Regions from separate parts of the Endozoicomonas sp. 8E genome, predicted to be linked through region 1. Evidence: predicted binding sites of a transcription regulator. Region 1 holds the regulator's gene; each other region holds the start of a gene.
What was found. Region 1 encodes LexA, which represses DNA repair genes until DNA is damaged. Its sites were predicted from a motif close to TACTGTNTANNTANACAGTA; they were not measured.
Positions count from the first base shown of each region.

Region 2: recN (DNA repair protein RecN) is a predicted target of LexA. The motif match lies at 9,081-9,100, and genes of this name have one in related genera.
Region 3: P6910_RS15520 (YebG family protein) is a predicted target of LexA. The motif match lies at 8,779-8,798, and genes of this name have one in related genera.

Region 1 is NZ_CP120717.1:3,683,880-3,693,839, forward strand. It holds gene topA (type I DNA topoisomerase) at 1-500, shown strand, start outside; gene P6910_RS12055 (DUF6586 family protein) at 556-1,062, shown strand; gene P6910_RS12060 (hypothetical protein) at 1,365-1,988, opposite strand; gene P6910_RS12065 (hypothetical protein) at 2,329-2,571, shown strand; gene P6910_RS12070 (SulA-like leucine-rich domain-containing protein) at 2,598-3,092, opposite strand; gene lexA (transcriptional repressor LexA) at 3,216-3,818, opposite strand; gene P6910_RS12080 (serpin family protein) at 4,061-5,785, opposite strand; gene P6910_RS12085 (serpin family protein) at 6,113-7,855, opposite strand; gene P6910_RS12090 (serpin family protein) at 8,060-9,775, opposite strand.
Region 2 is NZ_CP120717.1:1,297,477-1,307,436, forward strand. It holds gene argE (acetylornithine deacetylase) at 1-274, opposite strand, end outside; gene P6910_RS04605 (anion permease) at 546-1,817, opposite strand; gene P6910_RS04610 (TIGR00153 family protein) at 1,841-2,521, opposite strand; gene P6910_RS04615 (CYTH domain-containing protein) at 2,778-3,392, shown strand; gene P6910_RS04620 (GntP family permease) at 3,404-4,720, opposite strand; gene P6910_RS04625 (GspE/PulE family protein) at 5,067-6,794, shown strand; gene P6910_RS04630 (hypothetical protein) at 6,886-7,368, shown strand; gene recN (DNA repair protein RecN) at 7,371-9,056, opposite strand; gene grpE (nucleotide exchange factor GrpE) at 9,317-9,901, shown strand.
Region 3 is NZ_CP120717.1:4,632,205-4,642,164, reverse strand. It holds gene P6910_RS15550 (NAD(P)H-quinone oxidoreductase) at 73-1,053, shown strand; gene minE (cell division topological specificity factor MinE) at 1,704-1,961, opposite strand; gene minD (septum site-determining protein MinD) at 1,958-2,773, opposite strand; gene minC (septum site-determining protein MinC) at 2,821-3,603, opposite strand; gene lpxL (LpxL/LpxP family Kdo(2)-lipid IV(A) lauroyl/palmitoleoyl acyltransferase) at 3,879-4,829, shown strand; gene rapA (RNA polymerase-associated protein RapA) at 4,958-7,828, opposite strand; gene P6910_RS15520 (YebG family protein) at 8,470-8,748, opposite strand; gene rluB (23S rRNA pseudouridine(2605) synthase RluB) at 8,902-9,813, opposite strand; gene scpB (SMC-Scp complex subunit ScpB) at 9,931-9,960, opposite strand, start outside.

The DNA.
Region 1 (9,960 bases):
GTCCCGTGCTAGAGTGTGACAAGTGCGGTTCTGAGATGCAGCTCAAATCCGGACGCTTTGGCAAATACTTTGGTTGCACCAACAGCGAGTGTAAAAACACCCGCAAGCTGTTGAAAAGCGGGGAGGCGGCTCCCCCAAAAATGGATCCGGTACCCATGCCTGAGCTCAAATGTCTGAAAGTGGATGATCATTATATTCTCAGAGATGGTGCCTCAGGCCTTTTTCTGGCGGCCAGTCAGTTCCCGAAGAACCGTGAGACCCGTGCTCCTCTGGTGAGTGAACTGATCCCGCATCAGGCGGCTATTGATCCAAAGTATCATTATCTTCTGGATGCACCGAGACAGGATGCTGATGGTAATCCCGCAATCATTCGCTACAGTCGCAAAACCAGGACTCAGTATGTTATGAGTGAGTCTGAAGGTAAGGCGACAGGGTGGAGTGCTACCTTCCAGGAAGGCAGGTGGGAAGAAAAAGTCACCAAAAAGCGCAAAAAATCCTGATCTGGCCTCGTCACAAACAAGACCTTCACCGAGATCCGTGGAGGTCTTTCTATTTTTGAGAAAGATTATGTCTGAGCAGTGGCGTTCCCATACCAACAAAAAGTTACACTATGCCCGTTTACAGCTGGATGCCTGGGAAAGGGCAGAAGCTTTTGAGCAGGAGGCTTTTCGAGAGGCATTTCTGATGCATGCCAGTCAAGCCTATTCCTCGATGCTGGCGGAGATACTGTCTCCCTACGGTAAGCAGCTGACCCGGTTGCTGTCTCTGGAAGATGCTTGCAGATTGATGGATAAGCAACCGGCAGAAGTGTCTGAACTCGAGCAGTTAAAGCAACTGGAGTCATCGGACAGTTGGCTGGCAGCTTTACTTAAAGCTTATGACGATATTTCAAATATTAAAGATAATATACAATCATATCCAAGCAGTAGCGATCTGATTATGATCGCTTCGGATACTAGTGAAGTCACCAAAGGTATTAAGACGCCAGAAAGTGCCAAGAGTATTCTTGCCTCCCTCAAGGAGTTGGTAGGGCACTTCAGAAATTTCAATCTTGAATGGTGATTGGATTTTTTACCCGCCTTGGCTGTCGGGTTAGCCATTAAAAAACACACCTTCATTAAGTAGAATTATTATTAGACTGCCAGAGAACGTTTATAAAAACTCAACAAACGATGTTGTCATTGCAGATGATGTTGTCATTGCAGATGATGTTGTCATTGGAGGTGGTGTTGTCATTGCAGAGGATGCACAAACTTCTATACCGCATTCATCAGCATTAACTTCAGCGTTGTATTCGTAGCTGGTAATATTATTATTACAGTTTATTTCTACATTAATAGGTTGCCCTTTAATTATACATTCTGCTAATGGCTGAATCTTAAAAAAACATCATATGTTGACTCATTAAAACTCACAACAGTTAACGATGTATTTGTTGAAGCCTGGAGGGAAAAATTTTGAGGAGCAAGAGTAAAGTTAAAGTAGAAATTTGGAGTTTGTTTAATGTAGATATTTTTTTCCGGGAAGCTACATTGATGTGTTATACCGCAAAGAGATTGGTTTTGTGCAATATTACTAATATTTGGCTGTAGGTTCAATTGAAATTCTGCCCCCACAGAACCAACTAAACCTACTTCCCTCCATTGACCGTGTATCACTACACCTTCGTGTGAAATAGTTGCATCACCGAAGAGTCCTATAGGTGACTTCCAACAGCCTGAGAGGTCACAAAGGATACCGCTCACAAATGTTTCAACATATGAAATGTTATAACCGGTTTCATAAAAATACACTTGTCCGACTGCATGGAAGTTTGCTAAAGAAGAACCGTCTCTCTCAGATATTGTTGTGTTTGCTGAAAAGGTATTATCGTCGTTTAACTTATCTATTTTCAGGGTTCGCAAATATGTGTCTCTGAGGTTTTCACTTATCGAATAACCCTTCCAAAAGCCTAACTGACCATAAGAACTAGATGAAATAAGAGTCAAACATACCAGCAATGAGCATATGTAGCATTTCATTTTTATGCACCAAGACACTAAAGTAAGACGTGGTATAGCAGGCAATACTTATTTTAGCCACATAACGCTGGGTCCAGCTGCTGTGCCGACCGCAGTCAGCTGGAGCCACATGTTAGGCTCGTTCTTTATTCTTGCAGATGTTTTCTTTGTATAAACGCGAGCTCTTCCTCTAACTTTTGTGATTTGAGAAGTTGGTTTTGATAAGAAGACACCGATTTATTTAAATGATGTTCAGACTGACCTATTGCATCATAAGTCACAATGCTGCATGATTTCTCCCTCTTATACGCTATTTATGGAACGAACTATGGCTGCATCGTTTTTGGAAATTGTGGAACTTCCAACAGGAGAGATTGTTCTGCGACGCAGTGATGACGAGGGTGAGCCCCTGCTGACTATGAAGTTTTCAGAGGAAGCCAAACAGTATCTTGAAGGGGACCATCTGCAAGTGGCAAAGGTCATGTTTGATGCTGGCATGCGCGAAGTTGCTGAACTCACTCGTCCGCAATCCTCCGAAGAAGAGATTCCTGAGAACAGAGTACTGCATTGACTCTATTTTCATGAAAATGACAGGCATCATGCAACCTGTCTGCTGCGAATAGCCAGCCCCTGACACTGTCCATTCCTGGCTGCGCTTTCAAGCTTACTTAACCACCCTTTATCCAAATGTCCCAGCCAACTGATGACTGTGTGGCTGGTTCCGGATGCCAGCGCTTTTCTGGTGAGCTCCAATGTCTGATTAATATTGTTGGAGCTAAAGATTTGCACCTTGTCATGATTTAAATCGCAATTCTTTAACCAGTGCAGGGTTCTGTTGTCTGATTTATCGGTCAGAATCAAGGTCAACCAACGATCACTGTCGCTGGAAAGCTGACTGAGAATGGGTGTCAGGAGCTGTTCGGCCTGCCAGGGTTGGCCTGACAGAATGAGTTCATTAATACTGGGTTTCAGAGAATTTTTAGTTTTCCCTGATAAAGTCTTTTTCAGGGGAGGGCGGTTATTACAAACTTTATTGGTCTGAAAGCTTGAGGCTGAAAAATTGTGCCTTTCACTGCTTGTTCGGTACAGCATAAATTCTTCCTCCTGGCATAGCCCGGACGCTTTTTGTTATTCGCACTTCAGCGTAGTGGGGCTTAAACAACAGCCGCGGGTAGTGTCTTTGGAATAATGGTCAATAGCTCATCAAGTTCTGCTTCAGGACTGATTTCTGATGACTCCGACACTTAAACCTTCGATCGCAAAAACATCCTGAGTGAGATCAACGACTATGGTTTCGAATTCGTCGTTTTCCGGATGCAGCAATATTCTGTTTTTTTGTTTCTCGAATCTTTTCACGGTGACATCATCTTCAATCCGTGCGACGACAACCTGACCGTTTCGAACATCTGTTGTCTTGTGAACGGCCAGCAGGTCACCATCAAGAATCCCGACGTCCTTCATGCTCATCCCTTTCACTCTCAGCAGGAAGTCTGCCGACGGATTGAAGAAAGCGGGGTTGAGCATAAGGTGGTCTTCGATATGTTCCTGGGCGAGGATCGGGTTACCGGCAGCAACCTGCCCAATAATCGGAAGGCCTTCAGGCTGGCTGTCTGGAATGCGGATACCACGGGAGGCTCCGGGGGTAATCTCGATAGCGCCTTTACGGGCCAGCGCCCTGAGATGTTCTTCTGCAGCATTAGGTGAGCGAAAGCCGAAAGTCTTGGCGATTTCGGCCCTGGTGGGTGGGAAACCTGTCTCTTCAATATGAGATTTGATCAGGTCCAGTATCTCGGATTGCCGTTTAGTCAGTTTGATCATGGTCACTCAATCTGTTTTTTTATACAGTATCTGTGATTATATACAGTATTTCTGTCCTGGCAAGTTATTATGGCTGGGACGATGAGCAAAAACAAACAACAGGGTTGTCAATGGTGCAGATGCGGCATGCTTTGCCACTATACTGATGAACTGTTGACTGAAATTCGCAAGCTACTTCTCTGAAGCTTTTTTGAATAAAAAATCCGGAGATGGTTAATCTCCGGATTTGGCATTTTATTTATTTATGATTGTGTAGAAGTTAATTTATTTCGCAGTGTATCCCAGGCATCACGTGAAACTTCTACTTCAAAACCATCATAAGTATGCCAAACTTTAACAAAACTATCATATTCGTAACCAAGCCATTCTAATATTTCTTCTTTGATTTCAAAGGCGTTTTCCTTAATATCAGTTTCGATAACTAATTTAGAATTAAATGCATTGGCACTTTTGACATTAAAATCCCCTTTCGGGTCAATCCTATGTTGTATTAGTTTACTCACATCAACACTTTCATCGTCAGACAACCTATATTTTAAAGAATTAATAGTTTCTTCAATAATTTTTGCGTCTTTTTTTGATTCAAGTATTTTTCTGTAATTTGTATTATTTTCGATGGGTGTCATTTCGCTGTCAGCTACCAAGTCATTAGGATTCGCTCTTTTATCAGATTTCAAATCATTAGATTTCAAGCTTTCAGCTGAGTTTTTCCCGGCCGCATAAAATTCTAAAAAACTGCCATCTTTAATCAGCATCTCCACCAACCGATTGCCTTGTCCATCTACAATGGCAATGTAACCAGGGGAGACAAAATGAAAGTGTGGTGGTTTTTTTGCACCGAAGCCTCTGAGCGTTCTTGTTGCGGCAGTGGCAACTTGACCATAAGCTCCCTCTTCATTAATGGATACTTTGGTCTTCTGAAGAATTTCCAGATCACAATTTGAGGGTTGGCCTAATCTTGTTAAATCTTCAGACTTTATGACATCGGCTCCAAATGTCTGAGAAATCTTTTCGAGTAAATTGGTGTCACAACTGCCGTCTATTTTTATTTTGGGTAGCATTAGATCCATCTTTTTTTTACGGCCATTTAATCCGTCAATCAGGTGATTGATTGTATCAGAATCAAGGTTATTAATCCCTGTCGGACTGTCATCAGGCGTTATTATTGCGACTAATTTAAGATCTTCACCATTCACTGATCGGAATTCTTTGCCAATGGCACCAAACTTTCTGTTATCAAAAAATTGAACATTTTCAGTTGATTTCATCATCTTGACGTTTTCAATCATACTTCCGTCTGCGCAAATAAATTTGCCTGAGGCAGTTTTTTCTTTAGAAAATGGACGCTCCCAGAAACCGTCGAATTCCATCACATTGCCAATTACCGTTTTAATCAGTTCTCGTCGAGCTTTAGAATGACCATGAAACAACTTTTTGATTTTTCCATTGGTCTTCTCTTTCACGAAGTCTTCTGCGACGTCGGCCAGGCACCTCTCATGGTCAGGACGTTCCAGCTTTTCGGTTTGATAACATTCAGACAGTATCTGATTAAGCTGCTCATTCATGACGGCAGAGGCAGAACCTATAAAGTTGGTACAAGACATTGCCTGTTTCAGATCCGGATCTTCGGCGTAAGGATGGTTTACACTGAATTCACCGAGTTTTTTATGGATTTGAGTCTCCAGCTCATCAGTTAATTGTTCTTCAGAGATACCCAGAACTGCTGCCTTCCTGGCTTTATCATCCATACACGCAAGAAGCATTCCCAAAACCGGAGCCAGACTGGTAGAAGACACTACTTTGCTTTCGTCGTCCCTGACACCTTTAGCGCTGAGGATGCCTAATGACACTTTGTCCAGCAGTTTTTTAACAATATCAGAAGCTTGTGAGGTGGTCTCAAAGGATGAGTCTGGCAGATTAAATGGCTGCCACTGCGCCGTATTGATAGAAGGTCTGATAGAGTCCATAGTCTTCTCTCCTTTTCCTGATACAAATTAATTAGTGAGAATAAACTCACTGCTTCCATGCTGAGCAAATAGACATAAATGTTGAGTTGCAGCATTGCCATTACTAATTGATATTAAAGTATTTCCTTTCTCTGAAATCACTGACCGGTTAGTTAGTTACGATAACACCTTATTCCCTGCAATAGAGTCTGGTTGCCATAGTGGAGGTATCTCTGCCCGAAAACTTTAATTGTCCGTCTTTGTAACCTATGGGGACCACTATAGGTTAAGCTTTTGTTAATAAAAAATCCGGAGGTGGTTAATCTCCGGATTTGGCATTGTATATATCTATGATTGTTTAGAAGTTAATTTCTCCCGAATTGTATCCCAGGCAGAAAATGAAATATCTACCTTAAAGCGATTAGAATCCTCCCAAATTTCAATAAAACATTGATTTTTGTAATTAAGCCATTCTATTATTTTTTCTTTGATTTTAATGGCGTTTTCCTTGCTGTCAGTTTTGATAGATAATTCAGATTTAGTTGCATCAGCACTTTTGATATTAAATTCCCCATTCGGATCAAAACTATGATGTATTAATGCGCTTACATCAAGACTCAAAAAATATTTATCATCATTTAACTTGTCTTTTATAGATTGAATAGTTTTTTCAGTTGTTTTTACGTCTATTTTGGATGCAAATCTTTTTGTGTGATCTGTAGAATTTTCCATAGAAGTTCTTTTGCTATCAGCTATCAAGTCATTAGGTTTCAAACTTTTATCAGCTTTCATGTCATTAGATTTCAAAGTTTTAGCTGAGTTTTCTTCGCCTGGATAAAATTCAAAAAAGTCGCCATCCTTAACGATTAACTCAAGTAACCGATTACCTTTTTTGTCTACAATGGCCATGTAACCAGGGCAGACAAAACCAAAGCTGGGGATTTTAGAAAGACCCCTTTCAGTAATTTCTGCCTTAGTTGCAACCTTGCCTCGAGCACCTTCTTCATCAATGGTTGTTGTGATCTTCTGAAAAACCTTAAAATCATGATTCCAAAAGTTGCCGAGTCTTGATAAGTCTTCTGCGCGTATTACATCGGTTCCAAATTCCTTGCAAATTTTCTCGAGTAATTGAGAATCACAACTGTTTTCTATCTTTATTTTAGGTAGTGTTATATGAAATTTGGCTTTATTGCGATTTAAACCGTCAATCAGATAATCAATTGTTCCGGAATCAAGTCTGTTAATTGCTGTCGCACTTTCTTTTTGCGGTGTTATCGCAACTAATTTAAGCTCTTCTCCATTCGCAGATCGGAAATTTTTGGCAATGGCACCAAATATATTATTAAAAGAATAGTGACAGACTTCTGTCATTCTCATCATCTTGACATTATCAATACGAGTTCCATCTGCACATAGAAATGAACGCGCGCATGTATTTTTTAGAGGAAACGTATGCTCCCAGCTACACAGGAATTCCATCACATTACCTATGACCGCTGAAATTTTATCCAGTTGAGTTTTCGAATAACCTTCAAACAACTTTTTAATTCTTCCATTGGTTTTCTCATTAATGAAATCTTCTGTAACTTTCCCTATGCAACTGTCATGACACTCCAACTTTTTAGTTTGATAGCATTCAGACAGATTCTGTTCAAACTGCTCATTTCTGGTAGCATCCCTGGTCGCTATAAAGTTAGCGCAAAAGACTGCCTGATCTTCATCACCATGATTACCGTAAGAGTGGTCTTTGCTGAATTCACCGAGTTTTTTATGGATTTCAGTCTCCAGCTCATCGGTTAAGGATTCTTCGGGGATTCCGAGAATCAATGCCTTTCTGGCTTTATCATCCATACTCAACAGAATCATACCCACTACCGGAGTCAGGCTGACAGAAGAGACTACCTTGCTTTTGTCGTCTTTTTCACCTTGAGTACACAAGATCGCTAGTGACAGTTTATTCATTAGTTTTTTAACAATCTTTGAAGCCTGTGAGGTGATCTCGAAGGAAGTTGCTGGTATATTAGATGGCTGCCATTGCATAGTTTGGCTTAAAGATCTAGTTGTTCCGGTTGAGTGGGTAAAAGAGTCCATAGTATTCTCTCCTTGGTTGCTACAAATTAAGTGAGAATAAACTCACTGCTTCCATGCTATTGCAAATAGCCATAAATGACGATTACAGCATTGTCAGGCTTTACTGAAATATCGGTTGGGTTTGTCGTGTTTACTATGCTTAGAAACTGTTGCTAATAAAAAACTCCGGAGCTGATCAGTCCCTGAATTTAGCATTATATTTATTCACGATTTACTAGCAGTTAACTTTTTCAGCAGAGTATCCCATGCATTAGATTTAACTTCAACTCTAAAATATTCGATAAAATTTTCAAACCTAAATAAATCCTTATATTCTTCTCCAATTAATTCTAATATTCTTTTTTTAAGATTTTTGGCGTCATCCAAAGAAGCGACATCGATATCTAGTTCGGGTAAGCACTTTACCCGAGCGTTAATAATATCAAGCTCTTCATCCTGGTTAAATCTATGTTGTATTAAAATAGTCATATCACCATAGCGAAGAGGATTGGAAAGAAACTCATTGATTCTAATTTCAATAGCGTCTTCAATATTTTTTATATTATTTGCGCTTTTTTGAACTGCGTACCATCTAGCATCAAATGTATAGTTTCTTTTGGGAGTTAGATCATCATCGCTATCGGAGTCATCAAAGCTATCAGAGTCATCAAAGCTATCAAACATCAGATCGTCAGAGTCCTGGTTTTCCACGGTTTCCAAAAATCTGTCATCCTTAATGACCAAATCAAGCAACCGATTACCTTCTGAGTCTACAATGCCAATGTAGCCAGGGCATAGAAATTCAAAGTCAGGGATTTCAGGATCGTCCTTTACGGTGGTTTTTTCGGCATTGGTAACTGGCTTGCAAGCATCTTGTTCATCAACGGTTACTGTAATGTTCTGAATCATATTTAAATTTTGGTCTGCCTGTTCGCCTAATTTTGATAAATCTCCTGCTACTAGTGTGTTGATTTCACATGCCTGATGAATTCTTTTGAATAATTGGTTTTCACAAGTTTCCATGTTTATTTTTGGTAGCTTTACGTTTAATGTCATTTTATTATCATTTAATCTTTCAATCAGGTGATCAATTGTTTCAGAATCAAGAAGTGTAATTAAGAACGTAGATTCAATACGCGGTTTTATTGCGACCAATCTAAGGTTTTCTCCATTTATAGATTTTAATTCTTTGGCAATGGCAATGAATTTTCCGTTGTCAGCAATTGGGAAATTATCAGTTGTACTCATCATCTTAACTTTCTTTAAATCAATTTCAGTTGTACACATAAAATTGCCCGTGGTGATTTTATCTGAAGATAGACTTGTCTCCCAGATGCCCTGGAAATCGAAACTCATCGCATTAACTATGGCCGCTGTAATTTCATGCCGTTGAGCTTCAGAATAACCATCAAACAAGCTGTTAATTTTGCCATTGGTTTTCTCCTTAATGTATGTTTCTGTGACGTCCGCTACGCAACTGACATGACACTCAAGTTCGGTTTGATAACATTCAGACAGCCTCTTTTCAAACTGCTCATTCCTGCTGGCATCTTTAATCGCTATAAAGTTAGTACAAGAGATTGCCTGTTTTTGACCAGGATGCTTAACGTAAGCGTGGTTTACACTGAGCTGGCCGAGTTCTTTGTGGATTTCAGTCTCCAGCTCATCCGTTAAGGCTTCTACGGGGATTCCCAGAATCATTGCCTTCTTGTCTTTATCATCCATGCTCGCCAGAAGCATGCCAAGATTGGCAGCCAGGCCAACAGAAGACAGCGCTATACTTGATTCGCCGGTAAAGTCCAGAATTGAGAATTTTACTCTATCCATCAGATTTTTAACGACCTGAGAAGCCACTACGGTGATCTTGGAGGATGTGTCTGGCAGATTTAATGGCTGCGGTGACAGTGATGTTCGTTCTATTGAATATCCGAGAGGTTGCATAGGCTTAACTCCTTTCCTGATAACTAAATAGTCAGCGAACTCACTGCGTCCACGCTTTGAAATAGCTGTAAATCGTGAGTCACGACGCAGCCATTTACATCTAATAGTTAAGAATTTGTTTTCGCAAAAATCACTAACCGGTTAGTCAGTTACGATAACGCCTTGCTCCCTGCAATAAAGTGGTG
Region 2 (9,960 bases), 2.4 Mb from region 1:
AGAGACTTTCATTGTATGGCACGGTATCGGTATGCCCTGCCAGAACTAATCCACCGGGACCTGAGCCCAGAGTGGCAATCAGGTTGGCTTTCAGCGGTGCTTCCGGAATGGGTATGATCTCACAGCAAAAGCCCATGGTCTCAAGCCAGCCTGCCAGTTCATGAATCACCGGCATATTGCCCATATCCAGCTCAGGCTGTGTGGAACTGACAGAGGGAATCTCTATCAACCGCGACAGGACTGCTTTCAGATCAGGTTGCTGGATTCCAGACATTATCAGGCCCCTGGTTTTAATAGTTGGAAAATTGGATAGGCATAAATCAAATCTGCCAGATCAATTTGCTGCCGCCGCACGACTGCATGGATGCAGGAGCTAGAGCAACGCAGGAGCAGTTGCCGCGTAGGGCAGACTATTCTCGGTCAGGCTCCTGGTGCCTAAATCAACAGCCTTTTTCAGCATGATAACAGCCCTGCCTCGGGATAGGTACGAGAGACTTGGCCTGAAACGAACATGCTGGAAGAGGGTCCGCAGAAGAGCCCTCTCGTTAACCAAAAATAAGCCTCAAAATATGGAAGAAGACGATAGCAAGCAAGGCACCGGCGGGCAGTGTGATTAACCAGGACATGAAAATAGTGCCGATTACTCTCAAGTTAAGTGCACCAATTCCTCTGGCAAGGCCTACCCCTAACACGGCACCCACCAGAGTATGTGTGGTGGAAATAGGAAGCCCGGTGCCTGAGGCCAGAACTACGGTGGTCGCTGCTGCCAGTTCTGCTGCAAAACCTCTGCTGGGGGTTAGCTCAGTGATTGCTGTACCTATGGTCGCCATGACTCTATATCCATAGGTGGCCAGGCCCACCACTATGCCTCCAGCTCCCAGAAGCAACACCCAACTCGGCATGGCAGCTTTGCCTGCGATTTCTCCGCCACTGAGAACAATACTTGCCACCGCAGCCAGGGGGCCTACTGCATTAGCAACATCGTTGGAACCGTGGGCAAAAGCCATCGAGCAGGCGGTGAAGATCATCATCACGCCAAAGACTCGCTCGACACTGGAGAAGTGGAAAGCTTTGTCGGCTTGTGCATCTTCCTTGATTTTGGAAAGCGCTAATTTTCCGGCCAGCATGACCAGCAGGCCAATCAGTAGTGAGATCAGGCTGCTTTCCTGATAATCCAGTGGCAGGCCAATATGTTTGAGCCCCTTAGTCAGGGTTACCATAGCCATCATGAAGCCAACCAGAAACATATAAATGGGCACGTAACGTTTGGCATTTCGAAAAGGGTTGTCGGTATCCAGTATCAGTTTTTGGACGCTCATGAAAATCATGAAGGAAATAAGGCCGGACATGATGGGGGAGACGATCCAGCTGGCTACGATTGAGCTGACCTTCCCCCAGTTCACGGCATCTGCTGAGATGTTGACAACTGCAAAACCGACAATTGCTCCGACAATAGAGTGTGTCGTCGACACAGGCCAGCCATAGTGGGTGGCAACCAACAGCCAGGTGCCCGCAGCCAGCAGGGCTGCCATCATGCCGTAAACCAGCAGCTGTGGATGCTCCAGCAGTACTGGCATGTCGGGATCGATAATCCCTTTTCTGATCGTATCGGTAACCGATCCACCGGCCAGGTAGGCACCCATAAACTCCAGACAGACAGCAATGATAATGGCCTGCCTGATGGTCAGAGCCTTGGAGCCGACCGAGGTTCCCATGGCGTTGGCGACATCGTTTGCTCCCACGCCCCAGGCCATGAAAAAGCCAAACAGGCAGGCGAGAATCAGCAGTATCGTTCCATACTCAGCGATAATGCTCATGGATGTTATTCCAATCATTAGAGTTAACGGGCAAGCAGCAATTGAAGATAACTGCCAACTCTTGAGGCGCGATCTGCCAGATCACCGACCCAGTCGATAATTTTGTAGAGAAAAATGACTTCCACAGGGGGGAGGTCCTTTTCCAGTTTGAAGAGAATTTTTCTGACTTCAATCTGGTGTTTGTCGGTATCGCTTTCTATCTGGTCCAGCTCTTCAATGAGCTCTTCCACCAGATTGACTTCTCTTCCCCTGAAGCCTGTTTCCAGAAGTTCATCCAGTTCATCCATGGCTCTGACCGCTTGCGCAGAAGTGGCAATGGAGCGTTTCAGGTAGTCCATAAAAGCCTCTCTCATCTCCTGAGGGATCATCATTTGTCTGCCCAGTACAATGCCGGCAATATCCTTGGTCCTGTTTGCTACTTTATCTTGCACCGTCACGATCTCCAGAAGGTCATTTCTGGGCACTGGCAGAAACAAGCTTTTGGGAAGGGAGAGTCGAACGTTCTTTTTGATGAGATCAGCCTCGTGCTCCAGCTCTACGATGGTTTGCTGAATACTTTCAACTTCCAGCCAGTCACCATCAAATGCTGCTTTGAAAAATGGTTCCAGCTGTATGGCGCATTCGTGTGCCTTGGCTATGTGTTTTTGTATCGGGCCAATAGGAGATCGGCCAAATACACTCGATAGTAGATTGCTGGTTGGCATAGTTGCAGACCTGTCGGATTAAATTTCTGGGGGTCAGACTCCTCGTCGTTTGCGGCGAACGACTTACAGAACTAACTTTGCATCCCGTTCCCTGGAAGAGGGTGGCTGACCGAAAATTATAGGAGCTGTCTGAAAATTGTGCATTGAAACGCCACCTGTACCGGAAATAATGTGGCCATTCTGACGCTCATTTTTCATAACAAACCCTTATTGTTACAGGTAAAATGACCCTTTTATGCCGTCGGTCAGATAACCCGTGAATACTGAAACAGAGTTAAAGTTGTCGCTGCCAAAAGAGCAGATACCTCTCCTTAAGACACTTACTTTCTGGAAAAAGTTCGCCAGCCCGTCACCTGAAACGGTTCATTTGGGCAATACTTACTTTGATACAGCCTCTCTGACACTGAGTCAGGCTCGGGTTGCGTTGCGTATCAGAGAGAAAAATGGTCAGCTTTTTCAAACTCTTAAAACCAAAGGTGAGAGTCTTAACGGACTGACTCGCCGGGGGGAATGGGAGTGGTCAATAGAGCGACCGGAACTGGATATTGAAGGGTTAAAAAAAGTCTGGCCAGAATCATTGGGAGCTTTTCCTAAAGAGTCCCTGATACCGCTTTTCTCGACCGATTTTGATCGTACCTGCTGGCTGGTGGAGTGGTCTGAGCCAGACGCCAGGGTTGAAGTTGCTCTGGATTACGGGCTTGTCCGCTCAGGAGATGAGAGCAGTGTCATCTGTGAGCTGGAGCTGGAGCTGGTGGAAGGTGATGAAAATGCACTGCAAATGATTGCCGATCAACTGGCAAAAACCATTGATTTGAAGCCCGCAGACAAGAGCAAGGCCGAGAGAGGGTTTGAACTGCTTCAGCGAGGCTGAGGCTCTCTCGCTCAGATACCCAAGAACCCAGCCAGCACCAGAACGGTTGCCAGCCCGGTAAAAGCCTGAAGCAGGGTGGCCAGGGTGAACGACTTAAAGCCTGTGGTCGGGCTAATTCCGGAAAACTGGGTGACCACCCAGAAATAGCTGTCATTGGCATGGGTAACAAACATGGAGCCGCATCCCGCCGACAAAAAGGTCAACAATCGACCATTTTGGGAGTCCAGACCTAAGCCAGGCAGCAAGGGGTCTACCATCGAAGCGGCACTGATTAAGGCCACGGTGCTAGAACCCTGGGCGGTTTTGAAGAGAGCGGCTACGAGAAAAGGCAGAATCAGTCCAAGGCTCTCTGGCAGCCCTTGAGCAATTCTGGCTATATGTCCGGTCTGAGCCAACATTCCCGCTAGCGCCCCACCGGCTGTAATGATTAAGATAATCATCGCGCATGAGTGAATACTCTCACTGAACATCTCAGTCAGTCCGGTCTTACAGTGTCGAATCAATGGCAGGCTGGCCAGCAAACCCAGAAACAGAGCATTGGCAGGTTGTGAAAGGAAAGTAGTCCAGCTTTGCTCTTTATTGTCTGTTTGAAAGTTAGCCATGGACATCAGTAACAAAGGCAGAAGGATGGGAATAATCGCTGCCCAGACATTCTTTTGATAAGCAGGGGGGGATTGAGGAGGATCGCTGACCATTTGGCGCTCTTCATTCAGCCAACGGGTGACCCATTTACCCCACAGAATAGCTACAAAAGTGACCAGGAGAGCCACTCCCAGCGCCCAGGGAAGTGCCAGGCTCGGAGATATTCCTAAAATCAGGGTTGCCGCTGCGGGCCCGGGTGTGGGGGGGACCAGAGAATGGGTTGCAAACAGGCCTCCACCCAGAGCAACACTGAGAGAGATCGGGTTGCACTGCACTCTCCGGGCAATAGACTGCCTGATACTGTTGAGCAGGATAAATCCAGAGTCACAGTAAACGGGAATAGAAATGATGTATCCGGCTATACCCATAGCTAACGCAGGAAAACGCCTGGCAATAGAGAGAATCAGCTTCTCTGCGAGAAGGACGGCTCCGCCCGACTTCTCCAGAATATTTCCCAGTAATACACCAAAAATGATGAGCAGAGCGACGTCGCCGAACGTCTTCCCCATATCACGGGATATGAGGGGAGTCAGTTCAGAGATCGGCAGGCCTGAAAAAAAACCTGCGGCATAGGCGCTGAGCAGCAGAACGATGAATGGCGAAAACCTGAAACGGCCGATCAGTATCAATATGAGGACTGTCAGTGAAAGGATGAACAGAAAGCTGTTAACTATTGATGGGGCCACTGTGGAGTGTCTTGAGAGAATAGTGTTGAATAAGAGGCAGTATAGAGGGGATCGGGTCAACTCGTACCCAGAAAGCCGTTTTTACCAGACATCAGTCGCGGTTTATTCTGGCGATATACATAATTGAAGTATTGCTTAATTGAACTGTTGCTTAATCCAACCAGTGCTTGAATGCCCGAATTCTCTTGTAGGCATAAGCCGAGAGTTTAGTGGACAATAGCAAGATGGAAAGCTTTTTCAAGGTAAAAAGGAAACGACAGTGTCCAGTGTCCGTGAGCTGAAGTCAAACGCCAATAAATTCAGGGCCTCACTCAAAAACAGAGAACTCCTTCTGGATCTGCAGACAGTGGTCTCTGATCTGGTTCAGACGGGTCGGCTCAGGCAATTGGAAGCCAATGAAGTACTGGCTCGTCATCGCAATGCTGATCAACTTAAGCTTCATCCTCTGGAGTACATTGCCTCACAGGATCAGAAGGACGCCCGCAGTGGCGCTTCTCTCGATCTCGATACTCTGATGCACTGGCTGGCGGATCTTTCAGGCCAGGAGTATTTTCACATTGACCCTCTGAAAATCGATGCCACAGCCATTACTCCCGTCATGTCTCACGCTTATGCCATACGTCACCAGATTCTGGCAGTAGAAGTCTCGGCTGACGAGCTCGTCATTGCTTCAGCACAGCCCTGGCACAGTGGTTGGGAGGATAATCTCAGGCATATTAACCGCAAGGAAATCCGGCGGGTGGTTGCCAATCCAACCGATATCCGAAGATACACTTCGGAATTTTATCGACTGGCACAGTCTGTCCTGGGTGCTAATGAACATAATGGCGTCCAGTCCACTCAGTTGAACAGCTTTGAGCAGATGCTTGAGCTGGGCAATATGAAGGCTCCGGACGCCAATGACCAGCACATAGTTAATATTGTCGACTGGCTGCTCCAGTATGCCTTTGAACAACGGGCCAGTGATATTCATGTTGAGCCCAGACGAGAGCAGACTCAGCTGCGTTTTCGTATTGATGGGGTGCTACACCTGATCTACCAGATGCCTGCCAAGGTGGCGGCTGCCGTAACCAGTCGCTTGAAGATTCTGGGTCGTATGAATGTGGCAGAGAAAAGAAAGCCACAGGATGGCCGACTTAAAACCCGCAACCCGGATGGCAATGAAGTTGAACTGCGACTATCAACCCTGCCGACCGCCTTTGGGGAAAAGCTGGTGATGCGGATTTTTGATCCGGATGTTCTGGTCAAGGGGTTTGGCGAGCTGGGTTTTTCCAGAGAAGACGAACGTCGTTGGACTCATATGACCTCGCAGCCCAACGGAATTGTTCTGGTCACGGGCCCTACCGGTTCAGGTAAAACCACTACACTCTATTCGACGCTGAAAAGTCTGGCTTCTGATCAGGTGAATGTCTGTACTATTGAAGATCCTATTGAAATGGTGGAGTCCAGCTTCAACCAGATGCAAGTTCAGCATAATATTGATCTGACATTTGCCAGTGGCCTGCGTGCACTGCTTCGTCAGGATCCGGATATCATTATGGTGGGTGAGATTCGGGATTTGGAAACTGCTGAAATGGCGATTCAGGCGGCGCTGACCGGTCATTTGGTGCTTTCCACTCTACACACCAACGACGCGCCGTCTGCCATAACCCGTCTGCTGGAACTTGGTGTCCCCCACTATCTGATCAAAGCAACGGTTCTGGGGGTTATGGCACAGAGGCTGGTCAGAACACTGTGTCCCTCCTGCAAACAGCCGGTGGAACTCGATAAATCTGGTTGGAAATCCCTTACTCGTCCCTGGACGGCTCCCGCGCCTTCGCAGATCTTTCAACCTGTGGGGTGTCTGGAATGCAGGGATACCGGATATAGGGGGAGAGCGGGTGTATATGAGTTAATGCCTATGTCGCAACCCCTTAAGGATATGCTGGCAGAGACTGCTGATATAGAAAACCTTCGTCGTCAATCAATTAAAGAAGGTATGTACAGTCTTCGCCTTTCCGGAGCTCAGAAAGTAGCAACAGGATTAACAACCATTGAAGAAGTGATGAGGGTGACACCGGACCAGCAGCACTGATCGGCTCTCAGCTTTTAAAAGAAATAGTTGCAGTCTCCCAACGACTATTCGATATTAATATGTGAAGTGACAGTGGAACAGTCAGATAATAATGAAAATACTCATCCTTTCAGGTTTGCTGCTATTACCCTTTGTGGTACAGGCACAGAAGGTAATGGAACTGAAGCCTGCCGAAAAAAACCAATCATTTGTTGAGCAGATGCAGCAGAATTTTGATCCGGCTGTGGCTGATCTCGTGCTGGAGTCTTATTTGAACAGCCTGCTCAAGGCAAACGCAATCAAAGGTGTAACCAGAAACTCATCCATAGAGTATTCTGTAAGAGCCAACCGGGAAGGGGAGTTGGTGGTCACTCGCCATCAGCAACTGGAGCGGGGACTGGTCCGAAACAATAACACCCTGACAGTGTACGGCGTTGGCCACACTTTGGAGTCAGACTGTTCCAGTGTTGAGCAGCGTTGCTGGATTTTATATCCCGATAAGGATGAACGTTGGGTTGAAATAGAGTATGCACCCAAAGCCGTGAAGGAACTGGCTAAAGGAATGGGGTTACTGATTAAGGAACTGCAAAGGTAATTTCAGGCTGCAGACCTTGAAACACAAAGACTAAGCATTTCTTTCGCGTGGTTGAGTGTGGACTCGGTCATTTCTACACCGCCCAACATTCGAGCCACCTCTTTAACACGACGATCGCCTTTCAGGCCGACAATTTCGGTGGAGGTTTTGGCATTGCAAACCTTCTTGCTGACATGCAAATGCTGATGCCCCTGGGATGCTACCTGAGGCTGGTGGGTGACACACAGTACCTGACTTCTTTCTCCCAGCTCCCTGAGCATGGCTCCGACAATTTCTGCGGTGCCACCGCCAATGCCTACATCCACTTCGTCAAAGATCATGCTGGGAATGTGAGAGGTTTGAGCGGTTATCACCTGAATGGCCAGACTGATTCTGGAAAGTTCACCACCAGAGGCCACTTTAGCGAGTGCTCTGGGTGGTTGACCCGGGTTAGTCGTCACCAGGAATTCGACCTCTTCAGCGCCATTGGCTGAGAGTGTGCTGCCCTCTGTCGGTGTCAGGGCAATGATAAACTCTCCATGGGGCAGGCCCAGCAAAGCCATGCGTTTAGTGATTTTTTTCTCAAGTTGTCTGGCTGCAGACTGACGTTTTCTGGAGAGTTTTTCGCATTGGTTCTGAAACTCGGATTTTAGTTCGATCAGCTTTTGTTGTAATGCTTCAACTCGTTCATCGCTGAACTGGATGCTCTCCAGCTCAGAGCCAAGCGTGTTTTGTTTTTCCAATAAGGCTTCGGGCTGTACCCTGTGCTTTCTCGCAAGGTCGTAAATAGCACTGAGGCGTTCATCCACATCCTGCATTCTGGCGGGATCGGCATCAAAATGATCGATAAAGTGATTGATTTCTCCCACCGCTTCCTCGACCTGAATCTGGGCAGAGGACATCATCTCTAATGTGTTGTTGATGGCTGGGTGATCTATTTGCAGATCGCTCAGACGCTGAAGGCAGATGGAGAGTTTCTGGAGAATGTTACCTGCCTCATTGTCCGAGCAGATAGCGTTGATCTCGTGACACACGGAAAGAGTGCCTTCAGCATGGGATAACTGTTTGAGTTCCTGCTCAAGCTGTTCCAGCTCTCCTTCCTGAAGCGATAGCTGTTCGAGTTCCTGAAGCTGATAGCTGAGCAGTTGCACTCGTTCATGCTGCTCGCTGCGATTATGGGTGAGAGTGTTCAGTTCATTATGTGTCTGGTTGAACTGATGGGCTGTGCGAGCCACTTCGGAGGCCAGTTTTTGTGTGCCGGCATAATCATCCAGTAGCAGTCGATGGTTGCTTTTTTTCAGTAATGACTGGCTTTCATGTTGGCCATGGATATCAATTAACCGCTCACCAATGGCCCGAAGATCCGCAAGGGGAGATAGTGTTCCATTGATATAAGCTCGGGACCGTCCTTCTTTGGTAATGACTCTGCGGAGAATACACTCATCATCACTGGCCAGATCTTTTTCCTGCAGCCATGCTTTTGCGGCAATGCACTGACTGATGTCAAAAGAAGCGTGAATCTCAGCTTTGTCCGTGCCCTGACGAACACAGTGACTGTCGGTTCTGTCACCCGTGGCCAGGCCAAGAGCATCCAGCATGATGGACTTACCGGCACCGGTCTCGCCGGTGATGACAGTCATTCCACAATGGATGTCCAGATCCAGCTGGTCAACGATGGCAAAGTTGCTGATGGACAGTTGGGTCAGCATGATGAATACCCGCTATTGTAGCTTTACTGTTTATATGTACAGTAACCCGAAGTGTGCGATTCGTAAAGTAAGAGCTGCAAAAAATCCACAGATCCCGACCCGAATGAGATGGGAGGCTGCTTTGATTTTGTTTTGCGGCCCGGTGTTTTGCGAAATGATCGTTTGTGTTAAAAAAAACTGTTTTTCAGGTCTTGAATCCGGAATTCGCGACCCAATATACGTTTCATCTAAACGATTGCCTCCCGGTCGGAGATTCTGGAATGACAGTAGAAAGCAGCAAACCTGATGAGCAGGTAACGGAAGAAGCCACAGAACAGCAGGCAGAAGAAAGCTTGCTGAACGAAGAGGGCGGTGTTGAACTCGACAGTGAAGGTAATCTGACCGACGGTCTTGAGAGTCAGCTGGAAGCACTCAACGAAGAGCTTGCCAGGGCTAAAGATCAGACTCTGCGTGCTGCTGCCGAAATGCAGAACATTAAGCGTCGTGCTGAGCAGGATGTTGAAAAGGCTCACAAGTTTGCTCTGGAAAAATTTGTTGATGCGCTGATTCCAGTGGTTGATAGCCTCGAAAAAGGCATAGAAAGTGCCGAACAGGCACAAGGGTCTCACGAAGCTCTGGTAGAAGGCATGAAGCTGACTCTGAAACAGTTCCTCGATGCATTGGGGCGCTTCGCGGTGGTGCAGGAAGACCCCAGTGGTCAGCCTTTTGATCCGAACTTCCATCAGGCCATGTCGATGGTTCCGAATCCCGATGTTGAAGCCAACACCGTGATTGATGTCTTCCAGAAAGGATACAAACTGAATGGCCGTCTGATTCGTCCTGCTATGGTTGTCGTTTCCAAATAAGTGATTTTGCTGAGAAATATTCAAAAAAGAATGTTTTAACAGCCTTGAAATCAAATCGA
Region 3 (9,960 bases), 950 kb from region 1:
TTCAATGAAGTTCGATAACAGAGGTATTTCCATGATACCTGTATCGGCTTGATCACTAAGGATTGAGTAAAGATGCAAGAGAGCAAAAACTTTCACGGACTTGTGGCTATTGACAAGGCGTTGCAATGGCGGTCTTTTCCCGATGAGCCTCCGGGTAAAGATCAGGTAAAAGTTCGCGTAGTGGCCGCAGGTCTTAATCGTGCCGACCTGTCGCAGCAGGCTGGAACTTACAATCCACCAGAAGGTGTAACCCCCATTATGGGGCTGGAATGCTCCGGGATTATTGAGACGGTGGGAGCCGATGTCAGCCGGTGGTTGCCAGGCCAGCAGGTGTGTGCATTGTTACCGGGTGGAGGACTGGCGACGAGTGTAGTGTGTGATCAGCGGCTGTTGCTGCCGGTTCCCGGGTCACTGAGTCTTGTGCAGGCAGGAGGGATTGTTGAGGTTTACACAACGGCCTGGTTAAACCTGTTTCATCGTGGCAAGGTCAAAGCCGGAGACAAGGTTCTGCTGATGGCGGGTGCCAGTGGTGTGGGTACTGCAGTTCTTCAATTATGTGACCACTTTGGCATTGATGTGACGGTAGTGGTCGGCAGTGATGAGAAGTTGCAATTCTGCAGAGGGCTGGGAGCAAAAAATGGCCTGAACAGACATCAGCAGGATTGGAAGGCTCTTAAAGCCTTTGGCCCCTTTGATATGGTGTTGGATTGTTGTGCCGGAGACTGGCTGGAAAGATACCTGTCTTTAATGAATAACGGCGGAAGAATTGTCACTATAGGTTTAATGGCAGGCCGAAAAACACAATTGGATATGGGACTGCTACTAATGAAACGAATTCAGTTGATGGGATCAACCCTGCGTTTTCTGCCAATTACCGAAAAAGAAAAGTTGTTAGCCGAATTAATGGAAAAGGTTTGGCCTTTATTTGCTCAGGGCCAATTAAAACCGATTATTGATACGGTTCTTCCTATAGCTCAATATCAGAAAGCGTATGATTTAATGGCGTCCAATAAAACAACAGGCAAGGTGATTCTTTCCTTGCCTGCTTCATGATTTTGAGTCGCTTTAAAACAGTCATAAAGGCCTCTGATTATTCTGCTGTGGGCATTGAAAGGCGCTTGGCAGAATGTATCAGTTATACCCGAGCTCAAAGCATTCGTTGCCCTCAGGCTTGCTGGCTGGCAGCTGGTTGCTGTTTTTCATCAGAGGCCTCAGGTTTTTTGGGTAGGCTGTAGCATTATATGCGCGAACCTGTGGGCGAATAGTGGTTTTCCGACTTTTAAATGGCGCTGAGTAGTGATGTTTCATAGTCTTTCCTGACCGTGCTGGCTTTTGCATGAATACAATTTAAGAATAACAGCAACTCAACTATTAGGTTAGTCTGAATTTGTACTTAACTGAGAGTTTCAATTGCAGTTTGCAACGCTGTGTTAATAAAACGTTGCAATCTGTTGGAGGCGTTAAATTCTGGTGTGTTATACCCATCGTGCTTTCTAACTCCTGTGATGAGCATGGAGATTTGAGCCTTAGCTATGGCGACGATCGTCAACGCAGGATTAAGGTTCAAATCTTCAGCGCAATAGGGAGTTAGAAAGTTCGATTGGTATTAAACAGCTGTTTGATTCAACGCTGGAAAGACACTGGCATAGAAGTAATCTATGCCAGTACTGTATGAGTATAAAGAGAGGAGCTGGCTCTGATTGTCAGGAGCTTTCAGGAAGCTGAACGTTCACTTCCAGGGTTGAGCAGTCACCATCTTTGTCCAATCGAACGGAGATGGTGTTGTCAGCCACCTGGAAATACTTTTCTACGACTTTCAGTATGTCTTGTCTCATAGCCGGAAGAAAATCATGGCCAGAACGGTTCAGTCTTTCGTGAGCAACCAGTATCTGAAGACGCTCTTTGGCTACTGATGCACTGCCTTCGGATTTGCTGGATTTAAAAAATTGCAGCAGACTCATGCACGACTCCCAAAAACTTTCTGGAGAAAGCCTTTTTTCGGAGGTTCAATAAACCGGTGGGGTAATTCAGCGCCCAGAAAACGTGCGACCATATCATTGTAAGCCTGGCCGGCATCGGTGGTCTGCTGATGAATAACCGGAACACCATGGTTTGATGCCTTCAGTACGTCTTTGGATTCCGGAACAACCGCCAGCAATGGGATGGCAAGGATTTCCTGAACGTCTTCAACATTAAGCATATCGCCCATTTCTACCCTCGTCGGGTTATAACGGGTCAGCAACAGGTGTTCTTTAACAGGATCAAGCTTTTTTTCAGCTCGCCGGGATTTGCTTTGCAAAATACCCAAGATCCGGTCTGAATCCCTAACGGAAGAAACTTCAGGGTTCGTCGTTATGATGGCTTCGTCTGCAAAGTACAGAGCCATAAGAGCACCATGCTCAATGCCGGCAGGTGAGTCGCAGATAATGTATTCAAAATCTTTTGCCAGCTCGTCAAAAATCGCTTCAAGACCTTCGAGAGTCAGTGCTTCTTTGTCCCGGGTCTGTGATGCCGGTAATACGCTCAGATTTTCAGTGTGCTTGTCTTTAATCAGTGCCTGATGAAGAGCTGCTTCGCCATTAATCACATTCACCAGATCATAAACGACTCTGCGCTCACACCCCATGATAAGATCGAGATTTCGCAACCCGACATCGAAGTCGATCACGACGGTTCTGTGTCCTTTCATGGCCAGGCCCGTGGCAAATGAAGCGCTGGTTGTGGTTTTACCAACACCGCCTTTTCCTGACGTTACAACAATTATGCGTGCCAAGTTCAAATCCTGTGAATAGTAAGTGGTGGTCAATGTTCAAGTATTTATTAAAGCCTGCTGATGTGCAAGTGATCCTCAGCAAGCCCTATTAAAGCAGACTTACCCCAGTGGCGGCTCCAGGACGATTCTTCCGTCTGGCCAGTCAGCTTGTACTGACCACTGATGGAAATCAGCTCGGCTTCAAATCGATGGCAGAAAATCCTTGCCTCGGGGTTGCCATTAACCCCGGCAAGTGCTTTGCCTCTTAAAAGTCCGTAGACGTGTATGTGCCCGCCAGCCAGTAATTCTGCACCCGGACTGACCTGTGATAGTACAACCAGGTCGCCCGGGGCATAGACTTGCTGACCAGAGCGAACAGGTTGGTCGATAATTTTTGTTTCTGAGCCTGAGGTGGCTGAAGTTTCTTCTTTTTGCTCTAAGCGAGCAGGTTCATGACGTTCGACCGGCATCGGTTGACCGTTCTGTTGCATCATGACCACATTTTTCTCTGACTTTGTCTTCTGAAAGGGCAGCCAGGCTATGCCTGCACGCTCTGCCGTATATCTTAACTGCTCACTGCCGCGGACGGCTACCAGAATCATACCGGACTCCCTCAGCCGCCCGGCAATGGCCCTCAGATCAGAGGCAGCAATCGTTGCCGGTAACTTCTCTAAAGCCAATACAACCGGTGTCTCTTGAAAGAAGTGGGGTGCTTTTTCCGACATCGCCTGCAACTGCCTGCTAAAACTGATCAGACAGCTGTTGTGCAATTCAAGTGTAGTCAGCGTATAAATGCCACCTTTGAGCTGGAAGGCGGCTTTTGTCGGCTTTGAGGTCAGAGTTGAATTCATGGCGGCCACGTCATTTACGGAAGTAAGGTCAGTAATGTTCTTGCTGTATCTGACGGATAATAGGAAAAAGTTACAACGCTCTTCATTTTCTGGCCTATCGCTCCGTATTGCTTCTCAGGCTACGATCAAAAGCAATATTTCTCAAGTCATTTTACAAGCTAGCCCTTGATAAACATGACCTCAGTCCTGCCAGCTGAGATAATAGGGCCGGACAAAGGCAGGCTGATGGTCTGCCAGTTATGCAAGTTTATTGAAACAGGGTTTCTGGTGAATAGATGAAGTCGGATGAATTAAGCAACACTACGGAAGCTGATCGCTTTCGGTGGTCCTACCTGAAACCAAAGTTCTGGCCGGTATGGCTGGGGCTGGGGTTCACCGCCCTGGTGGCATTGCTTCCTTATTCTGTCATGGTGCGTCTGGGGCGTTTGATAGGTCGTCTTTTACTGCGCTTTGGTGGCAGCAGGGTGCGTATTACCCGGGTCAATCTGGCAAAGTGTTTTCCCCATTTGAGTGAGGCGGAAAGGGACGCCCTGTTGCAGAAAAACTTTGAGTCGGTCGGTATCGGCTTGATGGAAGTCATCATGGCCTGGTGGTGGCCAAGAGAGCGTCTTGAACGACTGGTGACCTACAAAGGCCTTGAACATCTCAGTTCAGAGACTGGCCAGGGTAACCTTTTGTTGATTCTGCATTTTACGACCATAGAAATATCGGGCGCTCTGATTACCCTCAGGCACAGTGTCGACGCGACCTATCGTGAACACAAGAATCCTGTTTTTGAATACATGCAGAGAAGGCAACGTCTGCGTTATGACCGGGGGAGCCGTCTGTTAGGTCGAAGGGATGTAAGGGGTATGCTGAGATCCCTGAGACAGGGAAAAACCGTCTGGTACTCTCCCGATCAGGATTATGGGCCTAAACAAAGTGTTTTTGCCCCTTTCTTTGGTGTTCAGACCGCATCGGTGACTGGCACTTCCAGAATGACAAGAATGGGTAAGGCCAGGGTGGTGCCCATGGTGGTCACCCGAAAACCAGGTTCCGAGGGGTATGTTCTTGAGGTGTTTGAGGCCTGGAAGGACTTTCCAAAGGGTGATGATCTTCAGGATGCGATCCGGGTCAATCAGTTTGTAGAAGAACAGGTAAAGAAAAAACCGGATCAGTATATGTGGTTGCATCGCCGATTCAAGACCCGGCCTGAGGGTGAGGTGGGTTTTTACAGGAAAAGCTGAATCGTATCTCGTAAGGTTAATACTCTGACTGTGGGGGGCCTCGTTTAGCCTAAACCGGTTGTGAATGAGACAAACAACAACCACTGGCACTGACCACGAAAAACATCGCGCCAGTGCCGTATGTGGTGTTAACCAGCGATCATCAATCGCAAACCATCCAGTCTGAGCATCGCTTTCTGAAGGCATTGATGACCCAGGGCGGCACGTAGTTTGAGGTGTTCAATCTCTTCATCACGTACGTTCGGGTTCACTGCTTTCAGGGCAGCCAGTCGCTTGATCTCTTCCGTGACATGGCTTAGCAGGTTTTTGCAGGCTTCGGTCACAATGGGGTTAACCTGTTCCTTCGCTGCTTGCTCTGCTTTGGCCAGCATGGCCAGAATCGGTTCCCGTTGCGCTTTCACCAGTTTCTTCGCCATACCTTTTTTGATGGGCTGAAGTTGGGCGTTCAGGGTATCGAAGGCCACTTTTTCCGAGAGGTTGTTCATGCCGGGATCGATCAGGCAGCGAATCGGTGTCGCAGGCAGGTATCGATCCAGCTGAAGTTTTTTCTCTCCTGAAGCTCCGACGACATAGATCGCTTCCAGCAGCATGGTGCCCGGTTTCAGAGCTTTGTTTTTCAACAGAGCCACCGAGGTATTGCCCATCTCACTGGTGAGAAGCATGTCCATGCTTTCACGAACCATGGGGTGCTCCCAGGTGAGGAAGTGCATGTCTTCCCGGGAAAGGGCCATATCCCGATCAAAGGTGACGGTAATGCCGTCAGCCGGAAGGCCCGGGAAGGAGGTCACCATATGACTGCCCGGACGCACAACGAGACAATGTTTGGAATGATCTTCTGACTCGACACCAAATCCTTCAAACAGCTTTTCCATGTAGCGCTTGAGCTGCCTGGGTTCTTCCTGTGCTTCGATGTCGTTAATCAGATCTTCACTGGACAGGGTGCCACGGGAGTTGATTTCCAGCAGGCGATCCCGACCATTGTGAAGGTGCTCGTTCATTTTTGCATTGAGTTCGGCGGTTTCCGCGATCAAAGGCTGAATATCAGCCAGTGTCGTTTTCTTCTCAGGCGCCAGTGCTTCAGTGAAGGCTTCACCTAATTTTTCAAAGACCATGCTGCCAGACGGGCAGGTATCGGCAAAGGCATTCAGACCCTGACCATACCAATGAAACATTAATTCCTGTCCGGTGCCCTCTATAAAGGGAACATGGATTTTGATGGTCTCGGTCTGGCCAATGCGGTCGAGTCGTCCAATACGCTGTTCCAGCAGATCCGGGTGAGCGGGCAGATCAAAGAGCACCAGGTGGTGGGCAAACTGGAAGTTGCGACCTTCACTGCCAATCTCTGAGCAGACCAGAACCTGGGCACCGTATTCCTCATCAGCAAACCATGCAGCTGCACGATCCCGCTCGACGATAGTCATGTTCTCGTGGAACACTGCTGTGGGTATGCCAGACAGTATTCTGAGAGCGTCCTCGAGATCCAGAGCGGTATTGGCATTGGCACAGATCACCAGCACTTTCTGTTTTTTAAGCAGCTTCAGCAGATTAATCAGCCAGTCGATGCGAGGGTCTACTTTCCACCAGGGGTCCATATCATCAACACAGATATGGGACTGGTAAGCCAGTTCGGGGTACAGCGAACCACGGGCTTCGGTTTCTTCTTCCTGGGCTATTTGATAAAGCTCAGGCAGCTTCTGGGCGTATCCCTGAACAACACGACCGGGGAATCCTCCCACGGCTGCACGGGTATTTCTGAACAGAACCCGGCCAGTACCATGGCGGTCGAGAAGGGTTTTTAGCAGTTGTTCGCGGGCCGTTTCTCTTTGTTCAGAAGGGCCATTGTTGATCAGGCCGATCAAAGGCTGGCAGTCCTGACCCAGGAAGCCGGTCAGGTGCTGACAGGCGACTTCCGGCAGATGGTCATTTTCCAGCAGCTCCTGAACCGCTTCGGCTACAGGCTCATAGCTTTTTTCCTCTTCCTGGTAGGCCAGCAGATCGTGGAAGCGATCAGGGTCCAGGAGGCGGAGCCGGGCAAAGTGACTTTCGGGTCCCATCTGTTCAGGTGTTGCTGTCAACAACAGCAGGCCGGGAATTTGAGACGACAATGTTTCCACAACCTGATATGCACGGCTGGGGTTTTCTTCTGACCAGACCAGGTGGTGAGCTTCGTCGACGATCAAGAGATCCCAGTCAACCTCCAGGGCCTGCTGGAAACGATTTTCGTACTGGCTCAGGAAGTCCAGGCTGCAAAGAATCAGTTGCCCGGTGTTGAACGGGTTTTCATCTTCAATCGCACGGCAACGCTCTTCATCAAACAGTCCGAAGTGTAGATTGAAGCGACGCAGCATTTCAACCAGCCACTGATGCTGAAGTGTTTCCGGTACCAGAATCAATACCCGACTGGCCCGTTCAGTGATCAGTTGCTGATGAAGGATAAGACCGGCTTCAATGGTTTTACCCATGCCGACTTCGTCAGCCAGCATCACTCTGGGGGCATGACGTCCAGACACTTCACGGGCTATATGCAGCTGATGAGGTATCAGGCTGGTACGGGCTCCGAGCAGCCCTCTCACAGGAGAGCGGAGTAGGCGACAATTGTTCAACAGAGTTTTGTAACGCAGGGAAAAGTTGCTGTTTTGGTCGATTTGACCAGCCAGCATCCTGTCCTGCGGCTTGTTGAAATGAATGAAGTTGCCCAGTTCCGATTCGGGAAGCTCTGCGGGCTTACCGTCGGGAAAAACGCCTTTATACAGCAGCAGACCATTCTCTTCGATGACTTCCGTCACCGTCATGGTCCAGCCTTCGTGACTTTCTATCTTGTCACCAGGATTAAATTGTACCCTTGATAGCGGGCAGTTATTAATGGAGTAGAGCCGGGTTTCACCGGTGGTTGGGAACAACAGGGTTACCATGCGACTATCGAAAGTCAGAACGGTACCTAACCCTTGTTCAGTTTCGGTGTCACTGATCCAGCGCTGTCCAGGAACGAAGCTCGTCATGTCGTGACTACATACCTTGCCAGACAAAAAGGCCGCTATATTAGCGGAATTCGCTGTATTAGCAACCAGTACAAGTGCTACTTGGCGGGCTGCTTCACTAGTGTCTTGGTCTGATAATGGGAAAAATGACCGGTAGAACCGCTGTTTTTGGTAAAAAAAAGGGTTTCTCTACCAAGAATGGAAGAAAGATTTTTTTTCACAAAGGGCTATTTATAGCTGAATCTGAAGTGAATCTGAGGGAAATGGATGACTGTTTTTGCCCATGCTCTTTATTCCTGACTCGTTCTAAATGAGGCTGTCGCAAAACTCTGGTTCCCATGCTTCAGCGTCGGAACCCATACCTATCTCAAGCTGTAGAGTCTGCTTTTTAGTGGAGGTAATGCATTCCCACGCAGAGCGAGGGTGTCGCAAAACTCTCTCCAGCGTGGGAACGAGTTGACTCCCGTCATTCCCGACTTCACGGGAATGAGGACCTCAGAGCATGGGAACGAGCTGTTGGAGTTTTGCGACACCCTCTCAGAGCGTGGGAACGAGTTGTCGGAGTTTTGCGACACCCCCCAAATGGGAGGGGGTAAAAAAGGGTTTCTGGCAGAGCGGATCAGGGCCTTCCGCTCCTGGTTATCGGATATTGGTGGGCCAGCTCAGGCCGAAGCCTCGTCCTCATGGTCTTGCTCAGAAGTCTGGCCTATCTCAAGCACCAGGTCCGGTTTGCCTTTAAAGGCTTTGGCGAAGGCTTCCTTGTTTTTGGCGAACATCAGGCCGATCTCTTCAGCCAGGTGTTCATCGATTTCAAAGCGGTCTTCCAGCAGGCTGGTGATATTCCCGGCCAGTTCCAACATGCGATCGTATTCTTCAGCGGCTTTCTTATCTGTAAACATGCTTCCGTCCCGGTCAACTCGCCACATGGGGGTAATAGACATGGGCCTCTCCTGTCAGGCTTGGTTTAGGTTAACTGTATATAAATACAGTTAACCTGTCCAGTGGGAACCCGGTCGGGGCCAGCATGGAAACTCATCAAAGCATATTCAGGGTATTAGCAAGAGCTCCAACCCATGGCTGGAGCTCAGATGGCATCAGCGATGTCTGTTCTTTTTGAAAACACCAGGCTTTTTGTGAGGCGAGGGCCGCTTCTTGTTGATAGCAGGTTTACCACGGGTGCCTCTGGTTTTCAGGCCGGTTTTGGTGTGTCTTGGATCAACTCTGCGAGTGGGTGCGTTGGGTGCGGGTGATAGTTGAACGGTTGCCGCCAGTTCGTCGATGTCAGTTTTTTCTACTTCTTCCCATTGACCCATGCGCAGGTGGTCAGGAATGATGACATTGGCAAAACGGACGCGTTTCAAGCGGCTTACTGTCAAATCCTGGGATTCCCAGAGTCTGCGTACTTCACGATTACGACCTTCCAGCAGGCAGACATGAAACCAGCGGTTGATACCTGAACCGCCTGAGTCAACAATATCGGTGAAACGGGCAGGGCCATCTTCCAGCTCGACACCATCGAACAGGTTTTTAACCTTCTGCTCTGTCGCATTACCCATGACTCGAACAGCGTATTCACGTTCAACCTGGTAAGAGGGGTGCATCAAGCGACTGGCCAGCTCACCATCGGTGGTGAACAGCATCAGACCGGAAGTGTTGATATCCAGACGACCAATGGCAATCCAGCGTTCGCCCTGAAGTTTGGGCAGTTTGTCAAAAACGGTCGGGCGGCCTTCCGGGTCGTGGCGGCTGCAAATCTCGCCTTCTGGCTTGTTGTAGGCAATGACACGGCGGATTCCGGAAGCATAGGTTTCCAGTTTGACCGGGCGGCCGTCGACAGCAATCTTGTCTGCGGCTGAGGCTCGGTCGCCGAGGCTGGCCTGTTCTCCATTGACGGAGATTCGGCCTTCGCTGATCCAGCGTTCCATCTCACGGCGCGAGCCCAGGCCGGCGCCCGCCAGGATTTTTTGCAGTTTCTCACCCTGGGGAGGAGTGGTTTCAGTTGTCATGGTATTTACGGCTATGCCGCTCTGTTTCTCAATCAAAGGGGTCAGAGTATAGCGATTCAGGATAGGTTAAGACAGCGTGGATTTCCGCGGCTGTTCTATCGGGTCATCAGGCATTGCTCAGGGGTTAGTTATTTCGTCTGATATTTC